3 regions of the Streptomyces sp. NPDC002698 genome follow, and region 3 is predicted to be linked to each of the others. Evidence: riboswitches for the same ligand, from Rfam matches in the RefSeq annotation. Region 3 holds a riboswitch; each other region holds the start of a gene.
The links. A riboswitch is a leader RNA that binds a small molecule or an ion and turns the genes downstream of it on or off. The one in region 3 is predicted to bind S-adenosylmethionine.
Positions count from the first base shown of each region.

Region 1: linked by a shared signal. The riboswitch ahead of ACFYW9_RS22480 (putative leader peptide) and the one ahead of thrC (threonine synthase) in region 3 are both predicted to bind S-adenosylmethionine.
Region 2: linked by a shared signal. The riboswitch ahead of ACFYW9_RS17360 (aminotransferase class V-fold PLP-dependent enzyme) and the one ahead of thrC (threonine synthase) in region 3 are both predicted to bind S-adenosylmethionine.

Region 1 covers NZ_JBIAQM010000015.1:197,473-203,655, forward strand. The annotation lists gene ACFYW9_RS22455 (GNAT family N-acetyltransferase) at 1-592, opposite strand, end outside; gene ACFYW9_RS22460 (transporter substrate-binding domain-containing protein) at 683-1,708, opposite strand; gene ACFYW9_RS22465 (amino acid ABC transporter ATP-binding protein) at 1,860-2,759, opposite strand; gene ACFYW9_RS22470 (amino acid ABC transporter permease) at 2,756-3,760, opposite strand; gene ACFYW9_RS22475 (hypothetical protein) at 3,957-4,091, opposite strand; SAM riboswitch class IV at 4,249-4,393, shown strand; gene ACFYW9_RS22480 (putative leader peptide) at 4,430-4,495, shown strand; gene ACFYW9_RS22485 (glutathione S-transferase C-terminal domain-containing protein) at 4,607-5,401, shown strand; gene ACFYW9_RS22490 (hypothetical protein) at 5,497-5,787, opposite strand.
Region 2 covers NZ_JBIAQM010000010.1:233,728-239,910, reverse strand. The annotation lists gene ACFYW9_RS17370 (rhomboid family intramembrane serine protease) at 1-626, shown strand, start outside; gene ACFYW9_RS17365 (Lrp/AsnC family transcriptional regulator) at 669-950, shown strand; gene ACFYW9_RS17360 (aminotransferase class V-fold PLP-dependent enzyme) at 990-2,351, opposite strand; SAM riboswitch class IV at 2,545-2,661, opposite strand; gene trpD (anthranilate phosphoribosyltransferase) at 2,747-3,811, opposite strand; gene ACFYW9_RS17350 (cytochrome bc complex cytochrome b subunit) at 3,982-5,622, opposite strand; gene ACFYW9_RS17345 (Rieske 2Fe-2S domain-containing protein) at 5,619-6,183, opposite strand, start outside.
Region 3 covers NZ_JBIAQM010000005.1:256,520-262,702, forward strand. The annotation lists gene groL (chaperonin GroEL) at 1-37, opposite strand, end outside; gene ACFYW9_RS10210 (cold-shock protein) at 443-646, opposite strand; gene ACFYW9_RS10215 (MoaD/ThiS family protein) at 1,088-1,363, opposite strand; gene thrC (threonine synthase) at 1,360-2,658, opposite strand; SAM riboswitch class I at 2,674-2,830, opposite strand; gene ACFYW9_RS10225 (glucosyl-3-phosphoglycerate synthase) at 3,036-3,980, shown strand; gene ACFYW9_RS10230 (trehalose-6-phosphate synthase) at 4,059-5,516, shown strand; gene otsB (trehalose-phosphatase) at 5,707-6,183, opposite strand, start outside.

The DNA.
Region 1 (6,183 bases), on a different contig from region 3:
TCCCCGCCGCGACAGCGCGGACGAGACGGGTGGCCAGGCCCCGGCCCCGGTGGCCGGGGTGGGTGCACACCGCGCTGATCTCGGTCCAGCCCGGCGGGCGCAGGCGCTCGCCGGCCAGGGCGATCAGGCGGCCGCCTTCCCGGATGCCCAGGTAGGTGCCGAGTTCGACGGTTCGGGGCAGGAAGGGGCCCGGCCGGGTGAGGGCGATCAGGCCGAGGATCTCGGGCACGTCGGCGGGGCCGAGCCGTACCGCTTCGGGCGCGGGCTCGGAGTGCAGCGTGGTGGCGGTCAACTGAACCCCGTCGCCGCTGTGTTCGATCGTCCAGCCGTCGGGCACGGCCTGCACGGCGGTGACGGGGGTGACCGCGCCCGGACCGACCAGTGCGGCCAGGTCGTCCCACGAACGGGGGTCGGCGGGATCGGCGAGGGCGGTGAACGGGGACACGTCCGTGGGATAGCGGGCGGCCCGGCCGACGCGCTCGGCGAGGTGGGCGTGCGGACCGGTCAGCGCGGCCCACGCCGCGTTGTCGAGGACGTGCGGTGCGGCCGGACTCGGGGAAGGGACGGGGGCGGCGTGGACGCTGGTGGACATGGCGGTGCGGGTTCTCCGTATCTGGAACGCGGCCGGACGCGCCCCGGGACTTCGCCGCGCACGGCGAAGTCCCTCGGGCGCACGGTGGTTTCAGGAGTTGTCGAGCGGCAGGCCGGGCGGGTTGACCTGGGAGGTCTCCACCGCCTCGTCGGAGAGGTTCCAGGCGGCCAGCCACTTGGCGTACTGGCCGTTCTCGATCAGGTGGTTGATGGCGTCGGCGACCGGCTTGGCGAGCCCGCTGTCCTTCTTCGCGGTGGCCGCGATCAGCCCCTGGATCGTCTCGCCCGCGCCGGAGAACTGGCCCGCGTTGCGGGTCGGGTGGGAGGACTTGGCGTTCTGGGTGGCGCGGTAGGCGACGGCCGGGTTGGGGCCGAAGAAGGAGTCGATCTTCCCGCTGTTCAGCGCCAGGGACGTGGCGTTGTTGTCCTGGTAGTACTTGACGGTGAGCTTCTTGCCCGCCTTGGCCAACTTGTCCTTCCACTCCAGCAGGATCTTCTCCTGGTTGGTGCCGGCCCCCACCGCGACGGTCTGGTCGGCCAGGTTCCGGTAGTCGCCGTCGAAGTTCCACGTGCTCTTCTTCAGGACCTCGAAGGCGAGGTTGTCCTGCCGGTACGAGGCGAACTCGTACTTCTTCTTGCGCTCCTCGGTGTCGGTGACGTTGGAGAAGGCGACGTCGACCTTGCCGCTGTCGACGCCGACGAACAGGTTCTCCCAGGTCGAGTTCTTCACCACCGGCTTCAGCCCCAGGACCGCGGCGACCAGCTTTCCGAGATCGGGTTCGCTGCCGGTGAGCGTCTTCTGGTCCTCTCCGACGAAGTTCAAGGGCGGTGACCCGGCGGGCAGTGCGCCGATCCCCACCACCAACGTGCCTCTCTCGGCTACGGACTTGGGCAGCTCATCGCTGATCGACTTCACCTCGGAGACCTTCAGAACGGTCTCCTTGGCGGCCCCGTTGGAGAGCGCGCCCACGGTCACGGTGCCGGCCGCGTCGGTCCGCGTACGGGTGGCGGCGTCGCTGTCTCCCCCGCACGCGGCGAGGGAGGCCGCGAGGGAGGCGACGGCGGCGGTGGCGGCGACGCCGCGGAGGGCCTTGCGGTTCAGGCTGAAGGTGGGCATGACTGTCCTTATCGGGTGTGCGGTGAGAGGTGTGGGGGAACGGTCCCGGCGGGCCGCCGAATCGGGGAGGAGTCGCCCCCGCCCCGGGTCGGGGCGGTGAGGCGGGAGCACCTCGGCGAGGGGTTTCTCGCTGTGCGTCGAGAGGCAGCGGTCAGAGCACCTTGCTCAGGAACTCTCTGGTGCGCGCTTCTCGCGGATGGTCCAACACCTGCTCGGGCGGGCCCTGTTCGACGATGCGGCCGCCGTCCATGAAGACCACCCGGTCGGCGATCTCGCGGGCGAAGCCGATCTCGTGGGTGACGATGATCAGTGTGGTGCCGCTGTGGGCCAGATCCTTGATGACGGCGAGGACCTCGCCGACCAGTTCGGGATCGAGCGCCGACGTCGGTTCGTCGAAGAGGATGACTCCGGGCCGCAGGGCGAGCGCGCGGGCGATGGCCACGCGCTGCTGCTGACCGCCCGACAGCTGCCGGGGGTAGGCGGCCGCCTTGTCGGCCAGGCCCACCCGGGCGAGCAGATCGCGGGCCAGTTCCCGCGCCCCGGCCCTGGACAGCCGCCCGGTCGCCACGGGAGCGGCGGCCACGTTGTCCAGCACGGTCAGGTGCGGGAAGAGGTTGAAGTTCTGGAACACGAACCCGATCCGGCTGCGCTGGGTCAGGATGGCCCGCTCGCTCAGCTCCTTGAGACGGTCGCCGTGCCTGCGTACGCCGATGAGCTCACCGTTCAGGCTCACATGGCCGATCTCGGGCTTCTCCAGGTGGTTGATCACCCGCAGGAGGGTGGACTTCCCGGAGCCGGACGGGCCGAGGACGACCGTCACCTCGCCGGGCCGCACCGTCAACTCCACACCGTCCAGAACCCGTTGGGCTCCGTACCACTTGTGCACATCGTGCACCTCGACCGCGGCCGGCTCGACCTGGAGCGCTCCGGCGCTCTCGGCGGCCGCCGCGGCGCCCGCCGCCGGGGCGGAGGAGGCCGACGCCGCTTCCGCCGCGTCGGCGGCCTGGGCCGTCCGAGTCCTCACTGTCGTCAGATGGGTCTCGCCGCTCATATCGCCGTCTCCCTCCGGAACCGGGCCCGCACGTCACGCAGAGCGTTCCGCGCCTTCTGCAACGGGGTCGGCGGCAGGGTGCGCAGCGCGCCCCGCGAGTAGTACCGCTCGACATAGAACTGGATGACGGACACGACGCTGGTGAGGATCAGGTACCAGGCGGTGGCCACGAGGAGCAGCGGCACGATGTCGCCGGGGTAGGTGCTGCCCATGCTCTGCACCGAGCCGAACAGGTCCAGCAGGGACACGTAGAAGACCAGCGAGGTGCCCTTGATCAGGCCGATCAGCTGGTTCACGTAGTTGGGGGTGATGGAGCGCAGTGCCTGCGGGAAGACGATCTTCGCGAACTGGTACCGCTTCGGCAGTCCCAGGGCGGAGGCCGCCTCGTGCTGGCCCTGGTCGACGGAGAGAACGCCGCCGCGTACCACTTCGGAGGCGTACGCCGCCTCGTTCAGGCTCAGTCCTACGACGGCGACGGCCATGTCGGTGGCCAGGCGGGACTCGTCGAAGGTGAAGAAGGCCGGCCCGAACGGAACGCCCACGCTCAACGTCTGGTACAGCGCGCTGAAGTTGTAGAGGAACAGCAGGACCACGATCAGCGGCACCGACCGGAACAGCCAGGTGTAGACCCAGCTCACCGCGCGCAGCACCGGGCTCCGGGAAAGTCTGGCCAGAGCCAGCACGATGCCGCCGAGCAATCCCAACACGGCGCTGTAGAGAGCCACTTCGAGGGTGATGAGCAGGCCGTCGAGAATGGTCGGGCGGAAGAACCAGTACTGGAACCGATCCCACTGGTAGAAGGGGTTGGTCACCAGGCCGTGGAGGATCTGGGCGGCCAGCACGAGCACGACGGCCGTGATGATCCAGCGGCCGGGACGCCGGAGCGGAAGGACCCGCTGGGCCGCCTGAGGCTTGGGCGCGGCGGGGAAGCCGGTACGGGGGATCGCCTCGGCGGGCGTCGCTGATCCCAAGGACACAGCGCTGCCGGGAGGTTGACTCATGGAGAGCTCCAGCGGATTCGGACACCCCGGACCACGGAGCGGCAGCGCCGGGCCGAGCGGGACGGCTCAGTACGCGGCGAGGCGCGGGCACACGTGGAAACGGGGGCTGGACGGGAAAGGACACATCGCGACAGCGGTGGTCGTCGAAGACTCGAAGAGCCGTCAGCCTGCGGTCGTCAAAGACCCGAAGAGGCGGTCAGCCTCGGCTGAGGGAGCGGCACACGCCCGTACAGAGGGCGCTGTTGACGCGCAGCAGGTCCACGGAGCGGTCGGCGCACAGCACATCGCGGCCGAGGCGCCGCCATGCGGCCGTCCCGTCAGCTGTGTGCATCGCCGTCACCATTTCCACTCCGGCCGAAAAGGCATCCCCTGGTGGGCCGCAGGTTAGGCCCGCCCCGAAAACAATGTCAATGCGGGTGACCACCAGGTGAGACCGCGCGTGCGGCCTTCTTGACGGCGCAACAGAGCGCACCGAGACTGGCATGGACGGTCACGATTGTCAGCGCCCACGGTGCGGGTCCGCCCGCTCCGTCGGTCATCGGCCCCGGCCCGCTGACAGGCAACCCTTCCACCGCGACGGGGTGCCCCGGGTGACGACCGGGTCCCGCCGGCGCGGCGGGGCAAGTGCGGTCTCGCGTCTCGCGAGCCCCGGAGTCGGGACCGGTGGGAATGCCAAGGAACGGCTTGACGAGGCGCCTGCACATCGATCTGTTGCGTGTCTCCAGCGCTTACTGATCCGCTGCCGGTCCGTGCGATCCGGACCGGTGCGACCAGCGCAGTCAATCCGCATTCGGCCGCCGGTGCCCACAAAGCGGCGGCGGCTTCCTTCTTCCCCCAGGGAGAGTCATGCCCGAGACAGTTTCGCGCACGTCCAGCACTGCCGACGCACGCCCCTGTGAGCAGATTTCGTTCCCCTCGGCCCTTCGCCTCCAGCCGGCGGCGACACCGTCCGCCCTCCCCCACCGCGTCGACAGCCGCATCGGTGCCGGTCTCGCCGGCGGCTTCTACCCGGCTCCACACCGCTACGAGCTGTACCTGTCGCGGAGTTGTCCGTTCTCGCTGCGGATCGCCATCACCCTCGAACTGCTCGGCCTGCGGGACTCGGTCGCCACCACACTCCTGGCGGACCCCGCGCGGACACCCGACGCCTTCGCCTCACTGCGCCGCGCGTACGAGGCCACCGAGTACCACTTCGACGGACCGCTCACCGCCCCCGCCCTGTGCGACCGGTGGAGCGGACGCATCGTCAGCAACCACCCGCCCGCCATCCTGCGCGATCTGGCCGGACTGTTCTCCGGTCACGCCACGACGAGCCCCTCCGCGATCTGCCCGCCGTCCCTCGCCGCCGACATCGAAGCCCTCCGCGATCTGCTCGACCGCGATGTCACCCCGTCCGCCCCGGCCTCGGAACTCGCGGCCGCCCTGGAACTGCTGGACTGTCAACTCGCCGCGAGCGCCTACGTGTTGGGCGACTCCCTCACGGCGGCGGACGTGGACGTATGGACGGCTCTCACCGGGCTGGGCCCCTGCGACGCCCTCCGCTCGCATCCCCGGCTCCTGGACTACGTACGCCGTCTCGGCGATCACCCCGCCTTCCGGCACGGTAGTGATGTGGTGCCCCTGGCGGCGGCGGACGTCTGACGCTCCCGCCGGAACCGGGCGTGCCGGGCAGGCCGACGGCCTCGCCCGGACGGCGGCCGCCGGGCCGGAAACACCGGCCCGGGCGGCCGCGCGGATCACTCGCGCGGAACCAGCAGAATGCTCACGCCCCTCAGGGTGGAGGCCCAGTGCCGGCCCTGCCCCAGGACCTCGCGCCCCGGCCCCAGAATCTGCTCCTGGAGGAGCAGCGCCGACTCGCGGAGTTCCTCCCACGGCTCCGGTACCTCGAAGGCACGCCGGGACCGCTCCACGGAACCGATCAGGGCCCGGCAGGCCGCCTCGACGTCCGCGACGTTCTGGCCGGCCGATCCGACACCCTCCAGCGACCACGTCATCCACAGGCGGCCCATGGCATCACTCTGTCCCATCCCCGGATGCGACGCATGCCCGATGCCACCGCTCGCCGCCGCGGCTCTCCTCCCCGGGCCGCCAGAAGCCGGACCGGTCCCTGCGTCCACGTGAAGCCCACGACGCCGGGCAGCGCCCGGCCACAGATCCGCGGCGGGCTCCGCGACCCGGTCGGCCTGCGCGTCGCCGGAACACGCGGCCGGCCGGCGCGTAGGCAATCCCGGCGAAAGCCGTCTCCTGAGGGCGTGTCCCGTACCGCGCCGCGGCGTGTCCGCACTTCGATGTGGATTCCAGGCCTCGCGAGCCGAGCGCCGGCGGATCGCGGACCGGGCCGCCCCGCGCCCGCTTCCCGGCCGGCCCGGCGCACCCGTCACCCCACAGGACCCGGTCCAGGCAGGCACCATCATGGAACCCGC
Region 2 (6,183 bases), on a different contig from region 3:
ACGGCACCGGGGACGAGCTGCTGGTCGCGCAGCGGGCCTATTTCCGCCGCTGGGGCGTGGTGCCGGCGGCCCTGTTCGGCGGGGCCCCCGGCGAGGCGCTCACCCCCGCGACCGCCCTGTTCATCCACGGAAGCTGGCTCCATCTCCTGGGCAACATGCTCTTCTTCTACGTCTTCGGGCTCATGACCGAGGAGCGCATGGGCCATCTGGAGTTCGCCCTCTTCTACCTGGGCTGCGGCTATCTGGCCCTGCTCGGCTACGCCGCCGCCAACGCGACCTCGCAGCAGTCCCTGGTCGGGGCCTCCGGGGCGATCTCCGCGGTGCTCGGCGCGTTCCTGTACCTGTTCCCCAGGGCCCGGGTGACCAGTCTCTTCCCGTTCCTGTTCTTCCTGCCGCTGCGGTTCCCCGCCTGGGTGGTGCTGCCGTTCTGGTTCACGCTCCAGTGGCTGGCGGCCGGCCGCAGCTCCCCGGGCCCCGGAGTCGCCTATCTGGCCCACCTCGTGGGCTTCTCCCTGGGTTTCGTCTACGCGTGGGCGCGGTTCCGGCCCCGAAGGCCGCTCGCGCCCGTTCGGGGGGGTGCTGCCGGGGCCCCGGTGGAGCGGCCGGGCCAGGTGGACCGCGAGTAGGGTGAGATCCCCAGCAGCGGCCCCCTAGGGAGAGAACCAGCCGTGATCACCGCGATCGTCCTCATCAAGACCAGCGTGGACCGGATCCCCGAGATCGCCGAGTCGATCGCGTCCCTGGAGAGCGTCAGCGAGGTCTTCTCCGTCACGGGTACCTACGACCTGATCGCCATGGTCCGGGTCCAGGCCCACGACGACCTGGCGGACGTCATCCCCGGCAAGATCAGCAAGATCCCGGGCGTCGAGGCGACGGACACGCACGTGGCGTTCCGTACGTACTCCCAGCACGACCTGGAGGCGGCGTTCGCGATCGGTCTCGACTCCTGACCGACGCGGCACCGCCTCCGGGCGAAGCCGCCGTGGGCGTCAGACCGCCGGGACGCAGCGGCCGTCCTCGGTGCGGTACCGCCAGCGCGCGCCGTCCCTGACGAGCTCGCGCACCGCGCGGACGAAGCGCTCGACGTGCTCGTCGGGGGTACCGGCGCCGAAGCTGACGCGGATGGCGTTGAGGGATTTCTCCCCGGGCGCCGCCTCGGGGGCTCCGCACTCCCCCTGGGTCTCCGGGGCGCTGCCGAGCAGCGTGCGGACGAGCGGGTGGGCGCAGAAGAGGCCGTCGCGCACCCCGATGCCGTACTCGGCGGAGAGCGCGGCCGCGAAGTGCGAGCTGTTCCAGCCCTCGACGACGAAGGAGATGACGCCGACCCGCGGGGCGTCGTCGCCGAAGAGGGAGAGGACCCGGACCTCGGGGACCTCGGCGAGGCCCTCGCGGACGGTGCGGATCAGGTGCCGCTCGCGGGCGAGCAGGTTGTCGAAGCCCTCGTCGGTGAGCGCCTTGCAGGCCGAGGCGATCGCGTAGGCGCCGATGACGTTCGGCGAGCCGGCCTCGTGCCGGGCGGCGCTGTCGTGCCACTCCACGTCCACGCCGCCGTCCGCGCGCCGGGTGACCTTGCGGCTGGCCCCGCCGCCCGCGAGGTAGGGGTCGGCCTCGCGCAGCCAGTCGGAGCGGCCCGCGAGGACACCGGAGCCGAAGGGCGCGTACAGCTTGTGCCCGGAGAAGGCGACCCAGTCGACGTCGAGGTCCTGGACCGACACCGGGTGGTGCGGGGCGAGCTGCGCGGCGTCGAGGACGATGCGGGCGCCGTGGGCGTGCGCGGCGGCGGCCAGCTCCCGCACCGGCCACAGCTCCCCGGTGACGTTCGAGGCGCCGGTGACGCAGACCAGGGCCGGGCCGTAGGGGTCGCGGGCGGCGAGGGCGTGCTCCAGGGTGTCGACGGCCTCGGCGGGGGTGCGCGGGGCGTTCAGGTAGGTCACCCGGGCGTCGCGCCAGGGCAGCAGCGAGGCGTGGTGCTCGGTCTCGAAGACGAAGACCTGGCAGTCGGCCGGGAGGGCCGCTGCGAGCAGGTTGAGCGAGTCGGTGGTGGAGCGGGTGAAGACCACCTGGTCGCCGGCGCGGCAGTCGAGGAACTCCTCGACGGTCCTGCGGGCGTTCTCGAAGAGGTCGGTGGAGAGCTGCGAGAGGTAGCCGGCGCCCCGGTGGACGCTGCCGTAGTAGGGCGCGTACGCGGCCACGTCGTCCCACACCCGCTGGAGGGCGGGTGCGCTGGCGGCGTAGTCGAGGGCCGCGTAGGTCACCTCGCCGCCGGTGACGAGCGGGACGGTGACATCCCGGCCGAGAACGGGCAGGGGGGCACAAACGGTCTGGTCGGCGGCAACGGTGGAGACAGACATGGCGAGCTCCTGTGAGAGGCAGGCGGGATCACCGCGCGAGCTGGCCGCCGGGAGGCAGGGCTGGGCTCGGCGCGGGAAAAGGTGAAAAGGGTGTGCGGAGGCGGGGCTCTACGCCCTAGCGCATTCGCTTGCTCACAGAAGGCTCCCTCGAACGACCAGGACCCCTGGTTGCATCCGCCCGACGGGCGGGAGGGGTCCGCGCTTGCCGTAGGCCTCGCTGCCTACGACCTGGTCTTCACCCGGGGCACCCCGCCACGGACGGAGGGTTGCCGGACAGCCGGCCGGGGCCTGATGGCTGTCACTCATGACCTGGTACAGCATCTTGCCAGAGGATCTTCCACGCGCAAGGCGCAGTCCGGATTCTGGACTGCGCCTTACTCCGTGTCACCGGTGGATCAGGCGTTGCTGGCGGCCACCCAGCGCTCCAGGGTGCGCTTCGCGGCACCGGAGTCGACCGACTCGGCGGCTTTCGCCATTCCGGCGCGGAGCTGGTCCGCGAGCGGCGCGCCGGTCGGCGACAGGGCCACCAGGGCCGCCGCCGAGTTCAGCAGGACCGCGTCCCGTACGGGCCCCTGCTCGCCGTCCAGGACGCGCCGGGCGACCTCCGCGTTGTACGAGGCGTCGGCGCCGCGCAGGGCCTCCACCGGGACGATGTCGAGCCCGACGTCGCGGGGGTCGAAGCGCTCCTCGGTGACCTTGCCGTCGCGGACCACCCAGACGTGGGAGCCCGCGGTGGTGGTCAGCTCGTCGAGGCCGTCGTCGCCGCGGAAGACGAGCGAGGAGTTGCCGCGCTCGGCGAACACGCCCGCCACGATCGGCGCCATCCGGGGATCGGCGACGCCGACCGCCTGGGCCTTCACGCGGGCCGGGTTGGTCAGCGGTCCGAGCACGTTGAAGGTGGTACGGATGCCCAACTGCCCGCGGGCCGCCGCCACATGACGCAGCGCCGGGTGGAACTTGACCGCGAAGCAGAAGGTGATCCCGGCCTCCTCGGCCACCGCGGCGACCCGGCTCACCGGCAGTTGGAGATTGACGCCGAGCTTCTCCAGGACGTCCGACGCCCCGGACGCGGAGGACGCCGCCCGGTTGCCGTGCTTGACGACCTTGGCGCCGGTGCCGGCCACCACGATCGAGGACATCGTGGAGATGTTGACGGTCTTCGCGCCGTCGCCGCCCGTTCCGACGATGTCGACGGTGTGTCCGGGCACCTCGATCACATTGGCGTGCTCGTACATCGCCCGGACGAGTCCGGTGATCTCCTGGACGGTCTCGCCCTTGGCCCGCAGGGCCACCACGAACCCGGCGATCTGCGCGTCGGTCGCCTCGCCGCGCATGATGCGGTCCATCGCCCAGGCCGTGTCGTCCGCGCTCTGGTCGCGGCCTTCGAGCAGGCCGTTCAGTACCGCGGGCCAGGAACGGCCCGCCGCGGTGTCGCCTCCAGCGGGGTTCACAGCGCTCATGGTCGCTCCTGGGTTCGTGGGTCACGCGGTCGCGGGTGACACGGGTCGTGGGTGACGCGGGGTGGATCCCCCCGCACCACCGGGTGAGTCCACCCTATCCAGCCCGGAGGACGGCAAAGAGCCCCGTCCATGTCATGGACGGGGCTCCAGCCGTGGCGAACAGCCGGGGATCAGTGGTGGCCGTGGCCGCTCGTGATCTCCTTGTACTCCTCGACGGTGGGCTTGGGGATCTGGCCTTCCTCCCCGTAGAAGCCCTCGCTCATCTTGGCGCGCAGCTTCTGCGTGCCCGAGACCTTGCGCTCGACACCGTTCTCGTCGACCGTCGGGCCGATCTCGACCGGCTTGTACTGCTCGTGCGCGGTGAGCGTGTGCAGCGCGTCCTGGCTGAGCGGCTCGTGGACCTCGATGAACTCACCGTGCGGCAGGCGCTTGATGATGCCCGACTCGCGGCCGTGCAGCACCTTGTCCCGGTCCCGGCGCTGGAGGCCGAGGCAGATCCGCTTGGTGGCGATGAAGGTGAGCACCGGAACGACGAAGAACGCGATACGCACGAACCAGGTGATCGAGTTGATCGACAGGTGGAAGTGCGTGGCCCAGATGTCGTTGCCGCCGCCGACGAGCAGGACGAAGTACCAGCTGATCCAGGCGGCGCCGAACCCGGTCCGGGTCGGGACGTTGCGCGGGCGGTCCAGGATGTGGTGCTCGCGCTTGTCGCCGGTGACCCAGGACTCGATGAACGGGTAGACCGCGATCGCGACCAGGACCAGCGGGAAGATCACCAGCGGGATGAACACGCCCAGGACGAGCGTGTGGCCCCAGAGGTTGATCTCCCAGCCCGGCATGACACGGATCAGGCCCTCGGAGAAGCCCATGTACCAGTCGGGCTGGGCGCCCGTGGACACCATGTCCGGACGGTACGGACCCATCGCCCAGATCGGGTTGATCGAGGCGATCGCCGCGATGACCGCGATGACACCGAAGACCAGGAAGAAGAAGCCTCCGGCCTTGGCCATGTAGACCGGCAGCAGCGGCATGCCGACGACGTTGTTGTTCGTCTTGCCGGGGCCCGCGAACTGCGTGTGCTTGTGGTAGAAGACCAGGATCAGGTGGCCCACCACGAGGCCGAGCATGATGCCCGGCAGCAGCAGCACGTGCACCGAGTAGAAGCGGGCCACGAAGTCGCCGCCCGGGAACTCGCCGCCGAACAGGAAGAACGACAGGTACGTGCCCACGATCGGCACGGACAGGACCGCGCCCTCCATGAAGCGGACACCGGTGCCGGAGAGCAGGTCGTCCGGGAGCGAGTAACCGGTGAAGCCGGTGAACATGCCGAGGACGAACAGCAGGAATCCGAAGACCCAGTTGACCTCACGGGGCTTGCGGAACGCACCCGTGAAGAACACGCGCATCATGTGCACGAACATGCCGGCGAGGAAGATCAGCGCGGCCCAGTGGTGGATCTGGCGGATCAGCAGACCACCGCGCACATCGAAGGAGATGTGCATGGTCGAGTTGAACGCCTCGGACATCAGCTGGCCCTGCAGCGGGACGTAGCTGCCGTGGTACTCCACCTCGTTCATCGACGGGTGGAAGAACAGGGTCAGGTACACACCCGTGAGGATGATGATGATGAAGCTGTAGAGGCAGATCTCACCCAGCATGAACGACCAGTGGTCGGGGAAGATCTTGCGCATGTTGGCCTTGGCCAGGGAGTAGATCCCGAGGCGGCCGTCGGCCCAGTCGGCGACCCGCTCACCGGCGGGTGCCTTCTCGCGCGAGGAGCGCGAGTCGGAGGTGGTGGTAGTGCTCATCCGCGCTCCCAGAATGCAGGACCGACGGGCTCCTGGAAGTCGCTGAGCGCCTCGAGGTAGCCCTCAGCGTTCACGCCGATCTGCAGCTGCGGCAGGGCGTGACCCGCCGGGCCGAAGATGACCCGGGCACCGTCGGAGAGGTCGAAGGTGGACTGGTGGCACGGGCACAGCGCGTGGTGCGTCTGCTGCTCGTACAGGGAGATCGGGCAGCCGACGTGGGTGCAGATCTTCGAGTACGCCACGATGCCCTGGTAGGACCACTCGAGTTCCTGCTTGTCCTTGATGTCCTCCGGCTGGAGCCGGATGATCATCAGGGCCGCCTTGGCGATCTCCTTCTGGAAGTCCTCGTCGTGCTCCTCCAGGCCCTCGGGCTTGGCGAAGGTGAGCGAACCGACGGCCAGGTCCGAAGGACGCAGCGGCTCGTTCGTGTTCATGTTGACGAGGAGCTTGCCCTTGGACCACAGCGTGTGGCGCAGCTTCGTGCCGGGCAGCGGGCCGAGGTCGCGCAGCAGCATGACGCCGGAGAGCGGGAACAGGGCCAGCGCGCCGAACATCGTGTTG
Region 3 (6,183 bases):
GCCGTGCCTCCTCGTTGAACGCGATGATCTTGGCCATGTGAAGTGGTCCTCCCGGACGGGGTGGATTGCTCCGGATCGTGCCCGCGCCCGCGACGGACGGCCTGCGAGCCTTGTGGTTCCTTGCCCCACAGGCCCGCGGGCCTCGCTGACCCGATCCAAGTTCTGTCACTCTCACTGGGAGAGTGCTAACGCCAATGATTAGCACTCGACCACTGCGAGTGCAAGCGCCTCTCACGAAAACGGGGCCGATGGACGACCTCCGCACGCGCCCCGGAGGGCGGCCCCCGCGCGGCCCCCACGCGAGGGCGCTCGCGGGCGCGCGGGCGCGCGCAGGACGAGCGGAGGGCGGCCGAAGGCGGCCGGGGACGCACGAGGGGCCCGCATCCCCGATGGGATGCGGGCCCCTCGTACGTGAGTTGCGTCGGTGGTCGTTCGCGCCCGATCAGACGGCGAGTTTGACCATGTCCGCCTGCGGACCCTTCTGGCCCTGCGAGATTTCGAACTCCACTCGCTGACCCTCTTCAAGGGTGCGGTAGCCGTCCATCTGAATCGCGCTGTAGTGCACGAAGACGTCCGCACCACCGTCGACCGCGATGAAGCCGTACCCCTTCTCCGCGTTGAACCACTTGACGGTGCCCTGAGCCATGCCTAACTCCCCTATTACTGGCCCTTGCACAGATCCACACTTCGCGGATCCGGGTCAGACCTCACCCCCCAACGGTTGGGGGTGTGCGCCGGAACGCGTCGACCGCGGCTGAATGTATCTGTCCAACTGCCCTCTGCAACAGGTCAATCGGACGAGAATTCTGGGCATGGCCGATCAATGATATGCGGAGAATGTGCAAGGATTCGGGGCAAGTCGGGCCCCGCAAATGCCATAAAATGCCCAAAAAGGCGAGCGAGTTTGGCTACTTCTTGTCGGCCCGCGAACGCCCACTCATATGCGTCCGGCATGAAACCAACATCCAAAGCGAAGCGACTTCCCCAACTCTAGCGCGTTCAACCCAATAGAATTGCCCCCTCCGTTTGTCTCACGGAGGGGGCAATTCTGTGAACGCGCTGTGTTCGGCATTACCGAGGGTAACGATCAGCCTCCGGCGACGGCCGGAATGATCGAAACGCCGACACCGTCCGGAGTCGCCGTCTCCAGGCCCTGCTCGAAGCGGACGTCGTCGTCGTTGACGTACACGTTGACGAAGCGGCGCAGCTTGCCCTGGTCGTCCAGGACGCGCGCGGCGATGCCCGTGTGGTTCTTCTCCAGGTCACTGATGACCTCGGCGAGGGTCGTGCCCTCGGCCGTCACCTCGGCGGCGCCACCGGTGTAGGTGCGCAGGATGGTGGGGATGCGGACGTTGACGCTCATGATGCGAGGCCAGCCTCTCGGAAGGAGTCGAGGTTCGGGCGGATGGTCGCGGTCAGCCCGGTGTCCGAGGCCACCGCGTCCAGGGTCTTGAGGCCGTCGCCGGTGTTCAGCACGACCGTGGTGAGGGTCGGGTCGAGGAGACCGTTCTCGATCAGCTTGCGGGTGACGCCGACGGTCACGCCGCCTGCCGTCTCCGCGAAGATGCCCTCGGTGCGCGCGAGCAGCTTGATCGCGTCGACGATCTGCTCGTCGTTCACGTCCTCCACCGCGCCGCCGGTGCGCCGCGCGATGTCCAGCACGTACGGCCCGTCCGCCGGGTTGCCGATGGCGAGCGACTTGGCGATGGTGTCCGGCTTCTGCGGCCGTACGACGTCGTGGCCGGCCTTGTAGGCGACGGAGACCGGGGAGCAGCCCTCGGCCTGGGCGCCGAAGATCTTGTAGGGCCTGTCCTCGACGAGCCCGAGCTTGATCAGCTCTTGGAGTCCCTTGTCGATCTTCGTGAGCTGGGAGCCGGAGGCGATCGGCACCACGAGCTGGTCGGGGAGCCTCCAGCCGAGCTGCTCGCAGATCTCGTACGCCAGGGTCTTGGAGCCCTCGGCGTAGTAGGGCCGCAGGTTGACGTTGACGAAGCCCCAGCCCTCGCCGGCCGGGTCGCCGATCAGCTCGGAGCAGAAGCGGTTCACGTCGTCGTAGTTGCCCTGGATGCCGACGAGCTCGCCGCCGTAGACCGCGGCCATGACGACCTTGCCCTGCTCCAGGTCGTGCGGGATGAACACGCAGGAACGGAAGCCGGCGCGGGCCGCCGCGGCGCCCACGGCGCCGGCGAGGTTGCCCGTGGAGGAGCAGGAGAGGGTGGTGAAGCCGAAGACGCGGGCCGCTTCGATGGCCTGGGCGACGACGCGGTCCTTGAAGGAGTGCGTCGGGTTGCCCGAGTCGTCCTTGACGAAGAGCTTTCCGGCGTCGACACCGAGCTCACGGGCCAGGTTGTCGGCCTGCACGAGCTTGGTCCAGCCGGGGTTGATGTTGGGCTTGTCCGCCACGTCCGCGGGGACGGGCAGCAGCGGCGCGTAGCGCCAGATGTTCGCGGGTCCCGCTTCGATGCGCTTGCGGAGTTCTTCGGTCTCGTAGGCCGAGAAGTCGTAGGCGATCTCCAGCGGGCCGAAACACTCCTCGCAGGCGAAGACCGGGCCGAGCGGGACGCGGTGCCCGCATTCGCGGCAGGAGAGCGCCGCGGCCGGGCCGAGGTCCACCGCTTCGGCGGAGTTCGTGGTACTTGCAACTGTCTGCGCAGCCATGGAGGCGAGGCCCTTTCCTCATCTTCCTCACGACGCACTTCGCCGTGAGACGGATTTGGCACCTTCCCGAGCCGGGAGCCTCGCGACACGATCGGCATCGATCGGTACGAGACCGGCTGGAGGGTTGCCGGGGCTTCATCGGGCCGTATCCCTCTGCCCCTCTGGATGAGCGGTATTTGATTGTTGAACCGTTGAACGCGATACGTACCGACGATCCAGGACATGCGATGGTCATCCGCGTTGTTCAAGACTGTAACCGAAGGCCAGGACAGTTGAGATAGTCGTCCGAACCGCGAGACGACGGCAATCGATCTGCCGCTGGCCGCAGCGGGCACGCCGATGAGAGCGTGTGATCAGACAGTGAGGAGCCGCAGACCGTGCTGAAAGACGTCGAAAGCTGGCTGAGCACACGCTCCTGGTCCGTGACCGACCGCCCGCTCCACAAGATCATGGCCGCGAAGCGCATCACGGGATCGACGGTCAGTGTCGTGCTGCCCGCGCTCAACGAGGAGGAGACGGTCGGCGAGATCGTCGCGATCATCCGCCACGACCTGATGCAGCAGGTGCCCCTCGTCGACGAGATCGTCGTCGTCGACTCCGGCTCGACGGACCGCACCTCCGCGGTCGCCGCCGCCGCGGGCGCGAGGGTCGTGCACCGCGACGACATCCTCCCGCGGATCCCGGCCGTGCCCGGCAAGGGCGAGGTGCTGTGGCGGTCGCTCCTCGTCACGAGCGGGGACATCGTCTGTTTCATCGACGCGGACCTCAAGGAGTTCTCGTCCGACTTCGTCTCCGGGATCGTGGGCCCGCTGCTCACCGATCCCGGCGTCGACCTGGTCAAGGCCATGTACGACCGCCCGCTGGGCGGCGCCTCGGGACAGGGCGGCCGGGTCACCGAGCTGATGGCCCGCCCCCTGCTGAACATGCACTGGCCGCAGCTCGCGGGCTTCGTCCAGCCGCTCGGCGGCGAGTACGCGGCCCGCCGCTCGCTGCTCGAACAGCTCCCCTTCCCCGTCGGCTACGGCATCGAACTCGGCATGCTGGTCGACGCCCTGCACCTGGTCGGCCTGGACGCCCTCGCCCAGGTCGACGTCGGGGTGCGCAAGCACCGCCACCAGGACGGCCAGGCGCTCGGCCGCATGGCCGCCGCGATCTACCGCACCGCCCAGCTCCGGCTGGCCCGCGGTCACCTGATCCGCCCCGCCCTCACCCAGTTCGAGCGCGACCGCGACGGTTTCCGGCCGCGCACCTACTCCGTGGACACGGAGGAAAGGCCGCCGATGAGCGAAATCTCCGAGTACCAGACGCGCAGAGCCGCGTAGTCCGGCGCCGACGGCCGCCGATCGCATACGGCCGAAGGGCGCGTTTGAGCGTTTCGAGACGGGGCTAGGTTTCGAGGCATGGCTTCAACGCACGGTGCCCACAGGATTCTGGTCGCCTCCAACCGCGGCCCGGTCACCTACGAGGTACGGGAGGACGACTCGCTGCACGCCAGACGCGGCGGCGGCGGCCTCGTCTCGGGACTCTCGGCGATCGGGCCGGACGCGGGCGCCCTCTGGGTCTGCTCCGCGCTCGGCGACGGCGACCGGGAGGCCGTCCGGCGGGGGGTCCACGAGGACGGCGTACGGATGCTGGCCATCGACGCCGAGGTGCACGCCGACGCGTACAACGGCATCGCCAACTCCGTGCTGTGGTTCGTCCACCACCTGCTCTACCAGACCCCGCTGGAGCCGGTCTTCGACGCGGAGTTCCGGCGCCAGTGGGAGTCGTACCGGACCTACAACCGGGCCTTCGCCGAGGCGCTGGCCGAGGAGGCGGCCGAGGGCGCGGCCGTGCTGGTCCAGGACTACCACCTGTGCCTGGTGCCCGGAATGCTCCGCGAACTGCGCCCCGACCTGCGCATCGGCCACTTCTCCCACACCCCGTGGGCACCCGAGGACTACTTCCGGATGCTCCCCGACGACATCCGCGACGAGCTGATGGAGGGCATGCTCGGCGCCGACCGGGTGGCCTTCCTGACCTGGCGGTGGGCGACGGCGTTCCTGCGCTGTGCGGAAACGACCGACCCCTGGCACTGGGCCGGGTCCTGGTCCTCGGGAACGCCCCGGGCGGTCAGGCACCTGGACGACCCCGGGGCGGGCGGGCGCGAGACCCGCATCGGGGTGCACGGCCTCGGCGCGGACGCCGAGTTCCTGCGCGAGCGCTCGCACCGGGCGGACGTCGAGGAGCGGATGGCCGCGCTGCGCGAGGAGATCGGCTCCGGCCGCAGGACGATCGTGCGCGTCGACCGGACCGAGCTGTCCAAGAACATCGTGCGGGGACTGCTGGCGTACCGGCAGCTGCTCGACGACCACCCCGAGTGGCGCGAGCGGGTCGTCCACGTGGCGTTCGCCTACCCCTCGCGGCAGGACCTCGCGGTCTACCGGGACTACACGGCCGAGGTGCAGCGCGTCGCCGACGAGATCAACTCCCAGTACGGGACGCCCGGTTGGACCCCGGTGGTGCTGCACGTGAAGGACGACTTCGCGCGCTCGCTCGCCGCCTACCGGCTGGCCGACGTCGCCCTCGTCAACCCCATCAGGGACGGCATGAACCTCGTCGCCAAGGAGATCCCGGTCGTCTCCGACGAGGGCTGCGCGCTGGTCCTGTCCCGGGAGGCCGGGGCTTACGAGGAACTGGGCGAGGACGCGATCTCCGTGAACCCGTACGACATCACCGGGACGGCGCGGGCGCTGCACGAGGCGCTCGGCATGCAGCCGGGCGAACGGGCCGAACGCACCAAGCGCCTCACCGCCGCGGCCACCGCCCTCCCCCCGGCCCAGTGGTTCCTGGACCAACTGCGCGAGCTGGAGGCCTGAGCAGAAAATTCAGCCCCCGGCCGGATCCCGGCTGCGGCTGCAATTTTCAGCCCCGGCCGGGGAAATCTCAGCCCCTCCGGCGTTTGAGGAGCGGGGTCCGGGGCGGAGCCCCGGGTACGGGAAGGGCAGGGGCGGAGGGGGCGAAACACGCTTGCGGCCGACCCGCCCCGCAGGGGACGAGCCGGCCGGATCAGGCGAGTGCGGCCGCGAGGGCCGCGAGGAGGCCGACGACTCCGGCGGGCCCGTCGACCACCAGGTCGGCTCGGTCGGCGAGTTCGGCGACCTCGGAGCTGCCGCTGCACACCAGAAGGCCGGGGATCCCGTCGGAGCGGAGCTTGTCGACGGCGGCGAAGGCGGGCAGGTCGCCCAGGTCGTCCCCCGCGTACAGCACGGCCTCGGCCCCGATCTCCCGGACGTACTCCATGAGAGCGACGCCCTTGTCCATCCCGGGCGGACGCAGCTCCAGGACCATGCGCCCCGGCTCGACGATCAGCCCGTGCCGGGCGGCCAGTTCGCCCAGCGGCTCCCGGAGCGCCTCGAAGGCGGCCTGAGGATCGGCGGCACGCCGCGTGTGCACCGCGACGGCACGGCCCTTCTCCTCGATCCAGGTGCCCTGCCAGGCGCCGATGCCGTCGAGGAACCCCGGCAGTTCGGCGCGGACGGCGGC